Regions from separate parts of the Kocuria rosea genome, predicted to be linked through region 1. Evidence: riboswitches for the same ligand, from Rfam matches in the RefSeq annotation. Region 1 holds a riboswitch; each other region holds the start of a gene.

Region 1 (3,983 bases):
ACAGGCCCTGGAGGATGCGCAGGACCACGAGCCCGACGACGGCCCACCAGCCGATCACCTCGTAGGTGGGCAGCAGGCCGATCAGGGTGGAGGCCACGCCCATGAGCAGCAGGGAGGCCACCAGCAGGGCCTTGCGGCCGATCCGGTCCCCCAGGTGCCCGGCGATGATCCCGCCCAGGGGCCGGGCGATCACCCCGACCGCGAGCGTGGCGAAGGACGCCACGATACCGCCGAGCTCGGTGGCCATGGGGAAGAACTGGACGTTGAAGACGAGTGCGGCGGCGGTGCCGTAGAGGTAGAAGTCGTACCACTCGATGGTGGTCCCGGCGAAGGCCGAGGCCAGGACGCGCTTCTTGCCGTGGACGATGCTGCTGCGGCCCGGGGCGGCCGTGGTCGTGGTGCTCATGCGTCAGGCTCCTGGGGTTCGGTCGGCGTCGGTCGTGGCATCGGTCGTGGCATCGGTCGCGGCATCGGTCGTGGCATCGGTCGTGGCATCGGTCGTGGCGCCGGTCCTCGCGTCGCCGATGGCGTTCAGGCCCTCCGGCAGGGTGCCGTTGATGAGGTAGTCGCCGAGGGCTCGGGCGCGGAAGGCGATCGGGTTGTGGGTGGCCACGGTCTGGGCGTTGCGCCAGTGCCGGTCCAGGCCCTTGGCCGTGGACGTGGCGGAGGCGCCCACGGTGAGGAACAGGTCCTGGGCCGCGCCGAGCGCCAGCTCCGGCACGGTGACCTGGGCGTGCTCCACGGCGATCTCGGACTCGTGCAGCGCCGCCGGGAGGGCCCCGGTGAAGTCCGGCCGGTCGGCGCCGGCCGCTGCGGCGGCGGCGATCCCGGCGTCCAGGGCGCGGGCGGCGTGCAGGACGGTGGCCTCGGCGGCGAAGGCCTTGGCGGAGATCCGCCCGGTGGCCTCCTGGATCAGCGGGTCGTCGCGGAACGGCAGGCCGAGCCCGGTGTTGAAGGTCCGCCGGCGTCCGGCGATGGTCTCCACCGCGTCCCGCCGGGCCGCCCGGGCGATGCCGGCCAGCACGGCCAGCAGCACGAGCTGGAAGAAGGCGGCCTCGTGGACGGCCTCCGCGCTGCCGGCGGTGCGGTCCAGCACGGCGTCCTCCGGGACGCGCACCCGCTCGAAGACCGCGGTGCCGGTGCCGGTGAGCTTCTGCCCGAAGCCGTCCCAGTCGTCCTCGAGCGTCACGCCCTCGGCGTCCGTGGCGACGACGGCGAAGCGGCGCCCGTCGCGGCCGTCCAGGGCGGCCGAGACGCGGGTGTAGTCGCAGAAGACGGAACCGGTGGCGTAGAACTTCCGGCCGGTGAGCTCCCAGCCCTCGGGGGTCCGGCTCAGCACGGTGTTCAGGGTGCCCAGCGCGTTGCCGCCCTTCTCCGTGGAGGCGTTGCCGACGGTGGCCCCGGCCAGCACCCGCGGGTACCAGACCTCCTGGAGCTCCCGGGGCAGGAAGCGCAGGGACTCCACGAAGCCGTGGTGGGAGCGGTAGAGGTGGGCGATGTTGGAGTCGGCCTCGGCCAGGTCGACCAGCAGCCGGGTGAAGTCCTCGAGGCTGACCCCGGGGCCGCCGTGGGCCGCCGGGACGCGCAGGGCACCGAACCCGGCCCGGTCCAGCCGGCCGACCTCCGCGTAGGGCAGCGCGCGCCGGAGGTCCCGGTCCAGGGCGCCGGCGGCGATCTCCGCGAACAGCGGCCGGAAGTGCTCCCGCAGCCCGGAGTAGTCCCCGGGCAGGCCGGCGGCGAGGTCCGTGCCGGCGCGGGGATGGGCGGTGGTCTCCTCGACCGTGCTCGGGGTCATGCGGTGGTCCTCTCGGTCGCACCGAGGATTGCCGGTCGGCCGGTCGCGCCGGGGGCGGGCCCGGTGGCGGCAGCGCCGGAGGCTGACGTCACGGACCGACTGCAGATCCGGGATCTCCATCGGTTCTGGCATTAGCACCCTGACCCCGGAGGAGGGCGGGTTGCTGCGGCGTCGTCGAGCCAGATCTCTCAACCGCTCTGAATGGGGCGCTTGCCATGGCATCAGACCGCCCGGTCCAGGGCCAACCGGATGACGGGCGCACGTCATGGAGTGTCACGACGGCGTCACAGAAGGTCACGTCCTCCGCGGTGGTGTAGCGGTGTGCCGCAGGAGACCGGATCAGTAGACCGGCTGGTCCGGCTCCACCTGCGCCACCCAGGCAAGCACTCCACCCTCGAGGTGACGGACCCGCTCCTCCCGCCCGGCGTAGAAGGACCGCAGCGCGGCGAGCGCGGTCGCGGAGCGGGCCCCGGCCTTGCAGTGCAGCACGAGGTCAGCGCCGCGGGCCTCCGGGGGCAGGGCGTCCGCGCCGCGGTCCAGGATCTCCTGCAGGGGCACGGGCACGGCGCCGTCGATGGCCACGAGCTCCCGCTCCCAGTCCTCGCGCACGTCCACCAGGGCGAAGGACGCCTCCCCGCGCTCCCGGCGCTCGAGCAGCCGGGCCAGCTCGGCCGCCCCGACGGTCTCGGAGGCGTCCGCGCCGGGCAGCGCGCAGACCGCGGCGGGCCGGGCCACCGCGGTGACCGGGGCGGCGTCGGGATCCAGGGTGAGCCGCATCTCGCGCCAGGTCATCGCCAGCGCGTCGTGCAGCAGCACCCGGCCGAGCAGGGGCTCCCCGGTGCCGGTGACGAGCTTGACGGCCTCGGTGACCATGACCGCGCCGACGGTGGCGGGGAGCATGCCGAAGACCCCGCCCTCGGCGCAGCTGGGCACCTCGCCGTCCGGCGGGGCCTCGGGGTAGAGGTCCCGGTAGGTGGGCCCGTGCCCGGTCCAGAAGACGCTGACCTGCCCCTCGAAGCGCAGGATGGAGCCCCACACGCAAGGCGTGCCGGTCAGGGCGGCGGCGTCGCTGACCACGTAGCGGGTCGCGAAGTTGTCGGCGCCGTCCAGGACCAGGTCGTACCGGCCGATGATGTCCACGGCGTTGTCCGCGTCCAGCCGGACGGGGTGGGTGCGGACCTCCACCAGCGGGTTGAGCGCGGTGACGGCCTCGGCGGCGGAGACGGACTTGGGGCGGCCGACGTCGGCGGCCGTGTGCACCACCTGGCGCTGCAGGTTGGAGACCGCCACCACGTCGTCGTCGACGATCCCGAGGGTCCCGACCCCCGCCGCGGCGAGGTACTGCAGGGCCGGGGACCCGAGCCCCCCGGCGCCGACGACGAGCACGCGGGCGTTCCGCAGCCGCCGCTGGCCGAGGGTCCCGATCCCGGGCAGGGTCAGGTGCCGGGCGTAGCGCTCGAGCTCCTCGCGGGTCAGTTCGGGGCCGGGCTCCACGAGCGGGGGCAGCGGGCTCACGGCCGCTCCCCCACGGGCGCCCAGTCCCCGCGCGGCACGTCCGCCGGGCCGTCAGCCGGCCCGGCACCGGCGGCGTCCGTGTCGATCCGCCCGGCCATCGACGAGGACGCCTGGGCGTGGCGGCGGGCCGGGATGCGCCCGGCACCGGCGGCGAGCCGGCCGGCGAGCACGGCGTGGCGCATGGCGGTCGCCATCGCCACCGGGTCCTGGGCGCGGGTGACGGCGCTGGCCAGCAGCACGGCGTCGCAGCCCAGCTCCATGGCCAGGGCGGCCTCGGAGGCGGTGCCGATCCCGGCGTCGAGCACCACGGGCACGGACGCCCGGGAGGCGATGAGCTCGATGTTGTGCGGGTTGAGGATGCCCAGCCCGGTGCCGATGGGGGCGCCCAGGGGCATCACCGCGGCCGCGCCCAGGTCCTCGAGGCGGCGTGCGACGGCCGGGTCGTCGGAGGTGTAGGCGAAGACCTTGAAGCCGCGGGCCACGAGCTGCTCGGTGGCGTCGAGGAGCTCCACGACGTCGGGCAGCAGCGTGTCCTCGTCCGCGATGACCTCGAGCTTGACCCAGTCGGTCTCGAGGGCCTCGCGGCCGAGCTCGGCGGTCAGCAGCGCGTCCCGGGCGGTGTAGCACCCGGCGGTGTTGGGCAGGATCCGGATGTCGTTGCGCTCGAGCAGCG
Region 2 (3,983 bases), 1.3 Mb from region 1:
GCCTGATGGCCTGGCTCTTCCTCAGTGTCTCGATCCTCACCGAGGTCGCTGGAACCCTGTCCCTGCGGATGGCCGCCCGGGGCCGCCGCCGCTGGTACGCCGCCGTGGCCGTCGGCTACCTGGTGGCGTTCACCTGCCTGAGCCTCGTCCTGGCCGAGGGCATGGCGCTGGGCGTCGCCTACGGCATCTGGTCGGCCTCCGGCGTGGCGCTGACGGCACTGGCCGGCCGGGTCCTGTTCCGCGAGCCGTTCACCTGGGTGACGGCGGCCGGGGTGGCCCTCATCGCCGGCGGAGTGCTCCTCATCGAGCTCGGCGCCCCGCCGGTCTGAGCGGTCCCCGGTGCCGGGCCGGGTCCGGCGCCCCGTCCCGGGTGGTGCGGCGCCGGATCTCGTGTAGAGTAGTCCGCAGTTGTTGAGGTTCGTTTTTGTCTTTCAAGCAGTTCGGCCCACTCGGGTGCAGCAGTTTTTCTGAGAAGACGTTTTCCATGCATCACAACTGTTTTGTTTCTCGAACGTCGGGAAACGTTCATCTCATGAAGGATCAGGTCTCCCATGACTACCGGTATCGTCAAGTGGTTCAACGCTGACAAGGGCTTCGGCTTTATCACCCCCGAGGACGGCTCCAAGGACGTCTTCGCCCACTTCTCCGCGATCAACTCGAACGGCTTCCGCTCGCTGAACGAGAACGACCGCGTCGAGTTCGAGACCCAGGACGGCCCCAAGGGCCCCCAGGCTGCGAACATCAACGTCATCTCCTAAGGATCTTCCGCGGGCTCCGGCCCGTTGATCCTCCAGAACCGTCGTCGGGCTGCGCCCGGCGGCGGTTCTGTCGTCGTACCCGCCGAGCAGCACCGGGAGGAAGCGCCGTGACCATTCCCGATCCGCTCCCCGCCGCGGAGGAGCCGGAGGACCCCTTCGTGGTGAACCGGGTCTCCGACGCCGAGCTGGACGTCTCCGTGCCGTTCGAGGTCGAGGCCTCCGAGTGGGGATTCGACGGCTCCGCCGACGAGGCCGGCGGCGGCTGGGGCTCGGCGGGGGACTACGGCCTCGAGTGAGCACCCCGCGGGTCCCACCGGCGCTCCGGACGTCACCGTCCTCCCGCACGATGGAGGCCGCAGCCCGACGGGCTGCGGCCTCCGTGCGCTCCTGTCCGCCGGCTATGCCGACAGCGGGAGGGACGAGGGGTGGAGCTTGAAGAACGGGTGCCGTCCGGTCGCCGCGAGGGCTCCGGGAACGAGGAGCTGGCGGTACTTGGCGCACCATTGCGCCGTACCCTCCGTGTGCTCCGCCGCGGCGGCCAGGTCGTCGGCCTCGGGGCTCAGGTACTCCTGCACGTCCCCGTCGGTCGACGTGAGACGGACGAGGTGGAGATCGGGGAGGGCGGTGACGGTCACGTCGATCCACTCCTCGCGCTGGTCGGTGGTGATGGCTGTTCTTTCTTCGGACATGGTCATGTTTTCTCCTGACGTTCTTGCAGGCATCCGATGGCGTTGCCCGCCGCTTCGTCATCCGATCCACCCGGGAACATCGGGTTGGCGCGCAGCGGGTCGGAGCCCCTCCACGGTTCCGCCGGGGATCGTCGATCTCCGGCCGAGGGCGTGGACGCCGCATCTCGAGAAGCAGGTTCAGGCTACCCCGCGGCACCGACACCTCGACAAGCGAGTCGTGAGTTGTGTCACTGAAACGTAATGCGCGGGGCCGTCGCCTGCGCCGTCCCCGGTACTACGGGACCCATTCCAGCGCAACGATGTGTCGTCGAGATGTCCGGGCGGTGACACCCCGGGGAAGGCCTGTGCACAGGAGGGGGCACCGGATCCGGCCGGGTCGCCGCACGCGGACACGGTTCGGCCGATGTGGTTCAATGGGGAGAGCTTCAAGAGACCCGGTCGGCAAGCTCCGACTTGACCGGGCACCAACCCCATGTTCACGGGTGGTTCGGATGACGAAGCGGCTCGCATCGCCGCAGCAGCGGTACCCGGTGCGAGCAAGAGCGCACGAAGGATCCCGGTCATGTCCGACCTCCGCCACTCCGCCGCCCGCACGGGCGCGTTCCCCCAGCCCTCCCACGCCGTCCCGGCCACCGGGGACGGGACCCGCCGCGACCCCGCGCCGAGCGTCCCGGCGATCAGCGTCTCCGCCATGAGCGTCGAGGACTACGCCCGCGTGGTGCAGGTCCGCACCGAGTTCGTGGACTTCCTGCTGGCTCCGGCCCGCGGGGAGCTCGCCGCCGCGGCCTGAGGCCCGCCGCCGTGGACCTCCTCCTGGACCGTTCCGTGCTGCTGGGGGTGCGCACCCCGGAGCGCTGCCCCGAGCTGGCCGAGGTCCTGCGCCGGCACGGACACCGGCGGCTGTTCCTGCCCGCCACGGTGCTCGGGGAGCTGCTCGCCGAGCGGCCCGACGAGACGCTGTGGGCGGAGCAGCTCGAGCTGCGCTTCCCGGGCCGGGTCCTCCCCGCGGACGCCGCCGTGGCCCGGGCGTGGGGAGCGCTGGCCGCGACGGGGGCGGCCGATCCGCTCGCCGGGCTCACCGCGGCCACGGCCCTGGTCCACGGGCTGACCGTGCTGACCGCGGAGCCGGGGCGGTACGCCGGCACCGGGGCGCCCGTGCTGGACGCGTCCCCCGCCCGCCGGTAGCCCTCAGACGGCCCGGCGGTGCCGGCGGCTGCGCCCCTGCCCCTGCGCCGAGAGCGCCACGGCGCGCTCGTAGTGCTCGAGCAGCTGCCCGACCAGCACGTCCCACGTCCGGCCCTGGACCGCCGCGTGCGCCGCGACGCCGAACGCGGCCCGCTTCGCCTCGTCGCCCAGGAGATCCGCCACGTACCCGCGCAGCGCCCCGAGGTCGCCCGGGGGATAGAGCCAGCCGGTGCGGGACCGGTCCACGAGGTCGAGGGGACCGCCCCGGCCGGTCGCGACCACCGGCACCCCCGAGGCCATGGCCTCCTGGATCGTCTGGCAGAACGTCTCGAACTCGCCGGGGTGGACGAACACGTCGAAGGACGCCATGATGCGCGCCAGGTCGGCACCGCTGCGGCGCCCGGTGAAGTGGGCCTGCGGGAGCCGGCGGCGCAGGGCGTCCTCCTCCGGGCCCGAGCCCACGACCACCAGGCGGGTGCCGGGCAGGTCCGCGACCGCGGAGAGGTCCTCGACCTGCTTCTCCGGGGCGATCCGGCCCACGTAGCCGACGATCCGCCGGCCGCCGCCGACCTCCTCCCGCCACCGCTCGTCGCGGTGCCGGGGGGAGAAGCGGGTGGTGTCCACCCCGCGCCGCCACAGGTGCACGTCCTGGACGCCGTGCTCGGTGAGCTGCCGGACCGCCGCGGTGGACGGCGCGAGCGTGAGCGTGGCGAGGTTGTGCATGGAGCGCACGTGCCCCCACAGGAGCTGCTCGAGGAACGGGGCCCCGTACTTGGCCGCGTAGCCGGGCACGTCGGTCTGGTAGACCGCCACGCACGGCACCCCGAGCTGCTGGGCCGCCAGGATCGCCCGGCGGCCCAGCACGAACGGGGAGGCCACGTGGACCACGTCAGGCCGGAAGCGCTCCAGCTGCCGCCGCACCCGGGCCACGGTCCCGCCGGCCACCCGCACGGCGGGGTAGCCGGTGAGCGGAACGGCTGGCAGCCGGTGCACCGGCACCCCGTCGAGGTCCTCGACGACCTGCTCCGCCGGGCGCCCGAGCGGCGCGGGTTCGTAGGAGGGCGCCACGACCACGACGTCGTGCCCGCCGGCGACCAGCTGCTCGACGACCCGCAGCACCGAGTGGGTGACTCCGTTGAGGTGGGGGAGGAACTGCTCGGCGACCACGGCGACTCTCATGCTCCCGAGCCTGCCGGGGCCGGGCGACCGGACGGCGAGCGGGGCGTGGCCCGCCGGTGAAGGCGCCGTGAAGCCTCGGCCGGGGTGCCGCCCGGGCGTGGGAGGATGGTCGGTGATGAACTCCCAAGGCCTGTCCTCCCCCGCTGCACGCCCGGACCGCCGGGGTGTGCCC
Region 3 (3,983 bases), 470 kb from region 1:
GAACGACGAGCAGCTCTCGGTCAGCCCGTTCGTGGCCGTGCTGGAGACCGCCGGGGTGCCCGGCGCGGACGTGCTGATGGCCGTGGTCATCATCCTGGCGCTGCTCTCGGCCCTCAACGCGAACATCTACGGCGCGTCCCGGATGCTCTGGTCGCTGGCCCGCCGCGGCTCGGCGCCGCGGGCCTTCGCCGACGTCTCCGACCGCGGGGTCCCCCGGAGCGCGGTGGTCGTCTCCGTGCTCTTCGGCTTCGCCGCCGTGGTGCTGAACTACCTGTGGCCCGAGACCGTGCTGCTGTGGATGCTCAACACCGTGGGCGCGACCTGCCTGGTCGTCTGGGGGCTCGCGCTGGTCTCGCAGATCGTCCTGCGCCGCCGCGCGGACCGGGACGGCACCGAGCTGCCCCTGCGGATGTGGGCCTTCCCGTGGCTGTCGTACCTGGCGCTGGCGCTCCTCGCCGGGATCGTCCTGCTCGGGCTGCTCGACGGCGCCGTGCGGGGCCAGCTCCTGCTCACGGCCGGGCTGGTGGCGCTCATCGCCCTGGCCTCGAAGGTGCTCGGCCGCCGGGCCGAGCACGCCCCGCAGGACTGATCCGGCGGAGCCGCGGCTCCGCCGGGGCCACGGGCACAGGACATGCCGCGGTGCGCGGCCGTCGCCGGCGCCGGTGACGGTGTCAGAGGCGGTGCTCCGGCGGGATCAGCGGGCGCTCGGCGCGGACCCGCAGCTCCTGGACCGCCCACGAGTTGCCGTCGGGGTCGCTGAAGCCGAAGACGGTGCCGCCGTCCCGCTCGTCGAGCACCGTGATCCCGCTCACCTCCACGCCCCGGGACAGCAGCTCCTCGCGGGCCGCCCGGGCGTCCGCGACCACCAGCTGGAGCCCGCGCAGGGATCCGGGGGCCATCTCCCGGTGGGCGGGGAGGTTGCCCACCACGATCGAGCAGCCGGACCCGGGCGGGGTCAGCTGGGCGATGTCCATCTGCTCGGTGGTGGTGTGGTGGTCGAGGTGGAAGCCGACCTGGTCCCGGTAGAACTCCACGGCCCGGTCGACGTCGCGCACCGGCACCAGCACCACCTCGAGCGTCCAGTCCACGGTCAGGCCCCGCCCTGCGCGGTCCGCCCGCCCAGCAGCTCCTCGAGCCGCTCGTAGCCCTCGGCCATGCCCTTCTCCATGCCGGATCCGACCATCCCGTCGCGGGCCTCCTGGGACGCGTGGACGGTGTGCCCGCGCAGCCGGCACCGGCCGTCGCCCAGGTCCTCGAAATGCAGGTACTCCAGGTCCACGGCGTCGGGCCAGCCCTCGTACTCGAAGGTCTGGACCACGAGCTCGTTCTCGCGCACCGTGTGGAAGACGCCGCGGAAGGCGTACTCCTCGGTGCTGTCCTCGCCGCGCTGGACGAACCGGTAGGCGCCGCCGGGGCGGAACTCGAAGCCGTCGATCCGGGTCCGCAGCCCGCGCGGCCCGATCCACTGCCGGAACAGCTCGGGGTCGGCGTGGGCGCGGAAGACGTCGGCCACGGGGTGGTCGAACTCGCGCTCGAAGTCGATGAAGGGCAGGCCGTCGGGGACGGTCAGGTGCAGTGCGTGTCCCATGGTTCAGTCCTGGGTGTGCTCGCCGCGGTCCGCGGCTCGGGTGTCGAGCACGGCGTCGAGGCGGCGGAACTGCTCCTCCCGGACCAGCCGGTACCGGTCGATCCACGCGGTGAGCGCCTCGAGCCGTGCGGGGTCCAGGTGGACGGGCCGGCGCTGGGCGTCACGGGTGCGCGTGACGAGCTGCGCCTGCTCGAGGACCTGGATGTGCTTCGAGACCGCCTGGAGGGAGATCGCGAAGGGTTCCGCCAGTTCGGTGACCGTGGCCGGTCCGCGGCTGAGCCGGGCGACGATGCGGCGGCGGACCGGGTCGGCCAGGGCCAGGAAGGCCCTGTCGAGCTCGTCGTCGCCGGGGTCCACGGTGTTTGTCAACTGATTCCTTGATCAACCTGTTGGTTGTCAAAGACTAGGCCGCCCGCCCCGGCCCGGCAAGACCCGAGACCGGATCGTGACGGACCCGGACCTGCGCTCCGCATGGGCGTCGCCGCCGGTGCGTCGCCGCCGGTGCGTCGCCGCGCGTCCGTGTTGCGTCCTGTGACGCCGCGGTCGTCACAGTCGGCGCACCGGCGTCTTCTGGGCGCCCGCACTTGGCAGCGCGGCGGGGCAGCCGCTGGAATGGGTCCTGCATCTATCCAGAGCGGCCGAGAGACCTGGCTCGTCGACGCCGCAGCAACCATCCGCGCCCCCGCCACGGGGTGCGCGGAACGGTGCTCCCGCCAGGACCGATGGAGCTGTCGCAGCCTCCCGGGTCCACTCCGGGACGGCTGCTGCCCTCCCTCGGGGTGACCCTTGGAGGAAGAACGTGACACCACGCCCGACCGCCCGGCCGGCGCCGCCGTCCCTGTCCTACGAGCTCTATCCGCCGCGCAGCGCGGCGAGCGCCGACATGCTGCTGCGGACCATCGAGGAGCTCGAGCCCACCCGTCCCGACCACGTCTCGGTGACGTACAGCGGGGACGAGCAGCGCCGGGACAGCTCGCTCGCCCTGCTCGACCACCTCCTGGCGCGCACGAGCCTGCGGCCCCTGGCCCACCTGACGTGCGTCGGCAGCACCCGGGCCGAGCTGGAGCAGACCGTGGCCGCACTGGTCCGCCGCGGCGTCCGGGGCGTCCTGGCCCTGCGCGGCGACCTCGACCCGGGGGCCGAGCCGGGCGAGCTGCGGCACGCCGGCGAGCTCGTGGAGCTCGTGCGCGAGGTCGAGCAGCGCCACACCGCGGCCCTGGCGGCCGGCCGGCTCGCCGTGGGCGTGGCCGCCTACCCGACCCGGCACCCGGAGTCGCCGTCCTTCCGGCACGACGTCGAGGTGCTGCTGGCCAAGCAGCGCTCCGGGGCGGACTTCGCGATCACGCAGGTCTACTTCCGCCCGCAGCGCTACGAGCGCCTGGTCGCGGCGGCGCGGGCGGCCGGGGTGACGATCCCGATCGTCCCGGGGATCATGCCGGTCACCGACCCGCGGCGGCTCCGGACGCTGTGCCGGCTGGCGGGCCTGGCGCCCCACCCGGGCCTGGCCGCCGCGCTGGAGGACGCGCCCGGTCCTGCCGAGCGGCACCGCGCCGGCGTGGCCTTCGCGGCGCGGCTGGCCCGCGCCGCCCTGGACGCCGGCGCCCCCGGGCTGCACCTCTACACCTTCAACGAGCACCGGGCAGCGCTCGACCTGCTGGAGCACGTGGACCTCCCGCGCGTCCCGCACGTGCCCGTCGCGCTCGAGGACCTCCTGCTCCCCGCCTGAGCACGCGACCACCCACCGTTCCGCACAACCCCTCGACACCTCTTCAGGAGACCACCATGACCACTGTCCCGTTCCCCGCCGCCACCATCACCGGCTACCCCCGGATCGGCCGCCGCCGCGAGCTGAAGAAGGCCCTGGAGGCCTACTGGGCCGGGCGCTCGACCCGCGAGGAGCTCGAGTCGGCGGCCGCCGACCTGCAGCTGGCGACCCACCGCCGGCTCGTGGAGCTGGGCCTCGGCGCCCGGGACTCGTCCCTGCCCGCGGCGTTCCCCCTCTACGACCAGGTCCTGGACACCACCGTGGCCCTCGGGGCGGTGCCGGCCCGCTTCGCCGATCTCGCCGACGCCGAGGGCCGGCTCGGCCTCGACGCGAGCTTCGTGCTGGCCCGCGGCGACGCCGGGCGCGCTCCCCTCGAGCTGACCAAGTGGTTCGACACCAACTACCACTACCTCGTGCCCGAGATCGGCCCGGAGACCCCGCTCCGCGCCACCGCCGACCGGCTCGTGGCCGACGTCCGCCGCGCCGCCGCGCACGGCTTCACCGTCCGCCCGGTCCTCGTGGGCCCGGTGTCCTTCCTCCTCCTCGCCAAGGCCGACGACGACGCCCCCGCGGGCTTCGACCCGCTGCAGCGGCTCCCCGAGCTGCTGCCCGTGTACGCGCGGCTGCTCC
Region 4 (3,983 bases), 1.6 Mb from region 1:
CACGATCCTCGCGGTCGTCGCCGGCCTGGCCATCACGGCCTCGGCCTCGTTCGCCCACGACATCTACACCAGCGTGATCAAGAAGGGGAACTCCGATCCCCGCAAGGAGCTGAAGGTGGCGAAGACCACGGTGGTGGTCATCGGTCTCGTCTCCATCGCGGGCGGCATCGGCGCCCAGGGCCAGAACGTCGCGTTCCTCGTGGCGCTCGCCTTCGCGGTCGCGGCCTCGGCGAACCTGCCGACCATCCTGTACTCCCTGTACTGGCGGCGCTTCACCACCCGGGGGGCGGTCTGGTCCATGTACGGCGGCCTGATCATCTCGGTGGGCCTCATCGTCTTCTCCCCGGTCATGTCCGGCACCGAGACGTCGATGATCCCGACGGCCGACTTCGCGTGGTTCCCGCTGCAGAACCCGGGCATCGTCTCGATCCCGGCCTCCTTCCTGCTCGGCTTCATCGGTTCCATGACGGAGCGCCGTCTCGAGGACCCGATCAAGCAGTCCGAGATGGAGGTGCGCTCCCTCACAGGCATCGGCGCCGAGAAGCCCGTCGCCCACTGACGGATTCCCCGCTCCCACCTGGGAGGATCCACCGGCCCGCCCGAAGCCCCGGCTTCCGGCGGGCCGGTCCGCGTCCGGGAGGAACGCGTCGATTGGCTAACGGGAACAGACAGGCGGCTGACCGTCGGCTAGGGTGAGGCGCAGAAGCAACCTCAGGGTATTCCAGGGATACTCGCCGGTTGCGTACAATAAAAGTCCCTCCCGGGACGGATAAGGAGCCATCATGGGAATCATCAGCTGGATCATCCTCGGCCTCATCGCCGGCGCCCTCGCCAAGCTCATCATGCCGGGCAGCCAGGGTGGCGGCATCATCGTCACGATCGTTCTCGGCATCGTGGGGGCCCTCCTCGGAGGCTTCCTCGGCTCGCTGATCGGCATCGGGGACCTGGAGTCCGCGTTCGACATCGGCACCATCATCACCGCCGTCGTGGGAGCCCTCATCGTGCTCTTCATCTGGGGCGCGGTCTCCGGCCGCAAGGGTCGCGCCACGCGCTGACCCCACCCCCGTCGGTCGCCGAGGCCCCGTCCACCGCTCCCGGTGGACGGGGCCTCGGCCCGTTCCGGGCCGTCCGCAGGCACCCCCTGCGGGCACCGCACCGAGGAGTGGCGCTGGGGGATACTGGGGCCATGACGCCCCCCGCCACCTCGCCCCGCACCCGCCCGACACCCGAGCTGCGCGCCCTGGCCGCCGCCGGCCCCCGCCGGATCAGCGTCCTCGGCTCGACGGGCTCGATCGGCACCCAGGCGCTCGACGTCGTGCGGGCCGCCCGCGAGCTCGAGGGCGCGGACCCGTTCACCGTGGTCGCCCTCGCCGCCGGAGCACGGCACCTCGAGCTCCTCGCCGAGCAGGCCCTCGAGACCCGCGCCGCGCTCGTGGCGACCAGCGGCACCGCCCAGGACGCCGCCCGGCTGGCCGGCCTCATCGCGGACGGGGCCGCGTCCGCCGGGGCCGGGGGATACCGCCCGGACGTCGTGCACGGGCCCGACGCCGCGTCCGCGGCCGCCGCCCACCCCGACGCCGACCTCGTGCTCAACGGGATCACCGGCTCCATCGGCCTCGCCCCCACGCTGGCGGCGCTGCGGGCCGGGCACCGGCTCGCCCTGGCGAACAAGGAGTCCCTGATCGCCGGCGGCGCCCTCGTCAAGGCCGCCGCCGCGGCCACCGGGGACCCGGACGCCCTGATCCCCGTGGACTCCGAGCACTCCGCGCTGGCGCAGGCGCTGCGCGGCGGCACCGCCGGGGAGGTGGACCGGCTCGTGCTGACGGCCTCCGGCGGGCCCTTCCGCGGCCGGTCCCGGGCGGAGCTCGAGACGGTCACGCCCCGGGACGCGCTGCGCCACCCGACGTGGGACATGGGCCTGATGGTGACGACCAACTCGGCGACCATGGTGAACAAGGCCCTCGAGGTGCTCGAGGCCCACCTGCTCTTCGACGTCCCCCTCGAGCGCATCGACGTGGTGGTCCACCCCCAGTCGGTCGTGCACTCCATGGTCCAGTTCGTGGACGGCTCCACCCTCGCCCAGGCCTCGCCCCCGGACATGCGCCTTCCCATCGCCCTCGGCCTGGCCTGGCCGCACCGGGTGCCCGGGGCCGCCCTGCCGTGCGACTGGACGCGCGCCACGGAGTGGACCTTCGAGCCCCTCGACCCGGTGGCGTTCCCCGCCGTCGAGCTCCTCAAGGCGGCGGGGGAGCGGGGCGGGACCTTCCCCGCCGTGTTCAACGCGGCCAACGAGGAGGCGGTGCACGCCTTCCACGACGGCCGGATCCGGTTCCCCGCCATCGTGGACACCGTCGAGGCGGTGCTGGGCGAGCACGACGACGACGGCCCGCTGGAGCTCGAGGCCGTGCTGGCGGCCGAGCGCTGGGCCCGCCGGCGGGCCCGCGAGGTCCTCGCCCGCTGACCGGGCCGGGCCCGGCCCCGCCGCACGTGCTAGTGTGTCAGGCGGATGACGAGTCCCAGCGTGCAGCCCTGGCTTGCTGGGCGGCAACCCTCTCCCGTAGTGGGGTGCCCCAGGTGAACCATCCGGCACCGGCCGACGACGGCCGGCGGCAAGTACGGTCCGACCGCGCACGCGCCCTCCGGCGCGCCCTCGACCGTGGCCGCCGGACCCGTTGGCCCCGGTGGAGACCTCCGACACCCCGGACCCACGGAAAGGCACCACATGCGATCGCAGCGCCTCCCCTTCCTCGCCCTGGCCACGACCCTCGGCCTCGCCCTCACCGCCTGCGGCGGCTCCGCCGGGGAGTCCTCCGGCGAGGGCGTGCTCGCCGACGACAAGGTCACCATCGGCGTGGTGGGCACCGACCCGACCCACGACGCCCTCCAGCGGGTGGCCGAGGAGCAGGGCATCACCGTCGAGTACGTCGACTTCTCCGACTACAACCAGCCGAACCCCGCCACCGAGTCCGGTGACGTGGAGATGACCTGGTTCCAGCACGTCCCGTTCCTCGCCGACTACAACAACGCGGCCGGCGGCTCCATCACCCCGATCGGCTCGACCTCGATCTACCCGCTGGGCCTGTACTCCAACCAGTACGACTCCGTGGAGCAGTTCCAGGAGGGCGACGAGATCGCGGTGCCCAACGACGCCGTGAACCTCTCCCGGGCCCTGCTCGTGCTCGAGGCCGCAGGTCTCGTGGAGCTGACCAGCGACACCCTCATCCCCACCGAGCTCGACGTCGACACCGAGGCCTCCACGGTGCGGGTCACCCCGGTCTCCGCGGAGCAGACGGTGCTCTCGCTCGACTCGGTGGCCGGCTCGGTCATCAACAACGACTTCCTCTCGCGGGCCGACATCGACCCGCAGTCCGCGCTCGCCCAGGACGACCCCGAGTCCGAGGGCTCCCGCGCCTACGTCAACCTCTTCACCACCACGGAGGAGCTCGCCGACGACGAGACCCTCCGGCAGGTCGCGGACCTCTACCACGAGCAGGCCGTGCTCGACGCCGAGATGGAGGAGACCAAGGACACCGCCGTGCCGCTGCAGCTGGAGCCGGAGGAGCTCCAGGAGCTGACCGCGCGCTACCAGCAGGAGCTGAAGGACCAGGAGCAGTGAGCGCGGCGGTCCCCGCCGGGCCGCCCGCACCCGGGCGCCCGGACGAGGTGCTCGTCTCCTTCCGCAACGTCTCCAAGACCTTCCGCACCGGCTCGGGGCGGGCGGCGCGCGAGGTGCTCGCGGTCAACGACGTCACCCTCGACGTCCGCCGCGGCGAGATCTTCGGCGTGATCGGCTACTCCGGGGCGGGCAAGTCCACCCTCGTGCGCCTGATCAACGGGCTCGAGCCCGTGTCCTCGGGCTCCCTGACCGTGGAGGGCTTCGAGGTGGCCGGCCGGCGCGAGACCGAGCTGGCGCCCGTGCGGCAGGAGATCGGGATGATCTTCCAGCAGTTCAACCTCTTCACCTCCCGCACCGTCGCCGGCAA

Evidence for each region. A riboswitch is a leader RNA that binds a small molecule or an ion and turns the genes downstream of it on or off. The one in region 1 is predicted to bind S-adenosylmethionine.
Region 2: another riboswitch for S-adenosylmethionine. It lies ahead of EQG70_RS13420 (hypothetical protein); the one in region 1 lies ahead of EQG70_RS01165 (acyl-CoA dehydrogenase family protein).
Region 3: another riboswitch for S-adenosylmethionine. It lies ahead of EQG70_RS03295 (methylenetetrahydrofolate reductase); the one in region 1 lies ahead of EQG70_RS01165 (acyl-CoA dehydrogenase family protein).
Region 4: another riboswitch for S-adenosylmethionine. It lies ahead of EQG70_RS11925 (MetQ/NlpA family ABC transporter substrate-binding protein); the one in region 1 lies ahead of EQG70_RS01165 (acyl-CoA dehydrogenase family protein).

What each region holds. Positions count from the first base shown of each region.
Region 1 covers NZ_CP035103.1:251,688-255,670, reverse strand. The annotation lists gene EQG70_RS01170 (MFS transporter) at 1-406, opposite strand, end outside; gene EQG70_RS01165 (acyl-CoA dehydrogenase family protein) at 410-1,795, opposite strand; SAM riboswitch class I at 1,909-2,003, opposite strand; gene moeB (molybdopterin-synthase adenylyltransferase MoeB) at 2,135-3,310, opposite strand; gene EQG70_RS01155 (thiazole synthase) at 3,307-3,983, opposite strand, start outside.
Region 2 covers NZ_CP035103.1:2,923,233-2,927,215, reverse strand. The annotation lists gene EQG70_RS13445 (DMT family transporter) at 1-6, shown strand, start outside; gene EQG70_RS13440 (DMT family transporter) at 6-329, shown strand; gene cspE (transcription antiterminator/RNA stability regulator CspE) at 552-758, shown strand; gene EQG70_RS13430 (hypothetical protein) at 866-1,054, shown strand; gene EQG70_RS13425 (hypothetical protein) at 1,157-1,453, opposite strand; SAM riboswitch class IV at 1,871-1,996, shown strand; gene EQG70_RS13420 (hypothetical protein) at 2,010-2,237, shown strand; gene EQG70_RS13415 (PIN domain-containing protein) at 2,249-2,632, shown strand; gene EQG70_RS13410 (glycosyltransferase family 4 protein) at 2,636-3,811, opposite strand; gene EQG70_RS13405 (cell division protein PerM) at 3,927-3,983, shown strand, end outside.
Region 3 covers NZ_CP035103.1:717,591-721,573, reverse strand. The annotation lists gene EQG70_RS03315 (amino acid permease) at 1-589, shown strand, start outside; gene EQG70_RS03310 (VOC family protein) at 672-1,088, opposite strand; gene EQG70_RS03305 (SRPBCC family protein) at 1,091-1,588, opposite strand; gene EQG70_RS03300 (ArsR/SmtB family transcription factor) at 1,592-1,945, opposite strand; SAM riboswitch class I at 2,211-2,317, shown strand; gene EQG70_RS03295 (methylenetetrahydrofolate reductase) at 2,388-3,314, shown strand; gene metE (5-methyltetrahydropteroyltriglutamate--homocysteine S-methyltransferase) at 3,371-3,983, shown strand, end outside.
Region 4 covers NZ_CP035103.1:2,585,733-2,589,715, reverse strand. The annotation lists gene EQG70_RS11940 (solute symporter family protein) at 1-559, shown strand, start outside; gene EQG70_RS11935 (GlsB/YeaQ/YmgE family stress response membrane protein) at 783-1,055, shown strand; gene dxr (1-deoxy-D-xylulose-5-phosphate reductoisomerase) at 1,187-2,461, shown strand; SAM riboswitch class IV at 2,506-2,622, shown strand; gene EQG70_RS11925 (MetQ/NlpA family ABC transporter substrate-binding protein) at 2,723-3,616, shown strand; gene EQG70_RS11920 (methionine ABC transporter ATP-binding protein) at 3,613-3,983, shown strand, end outside.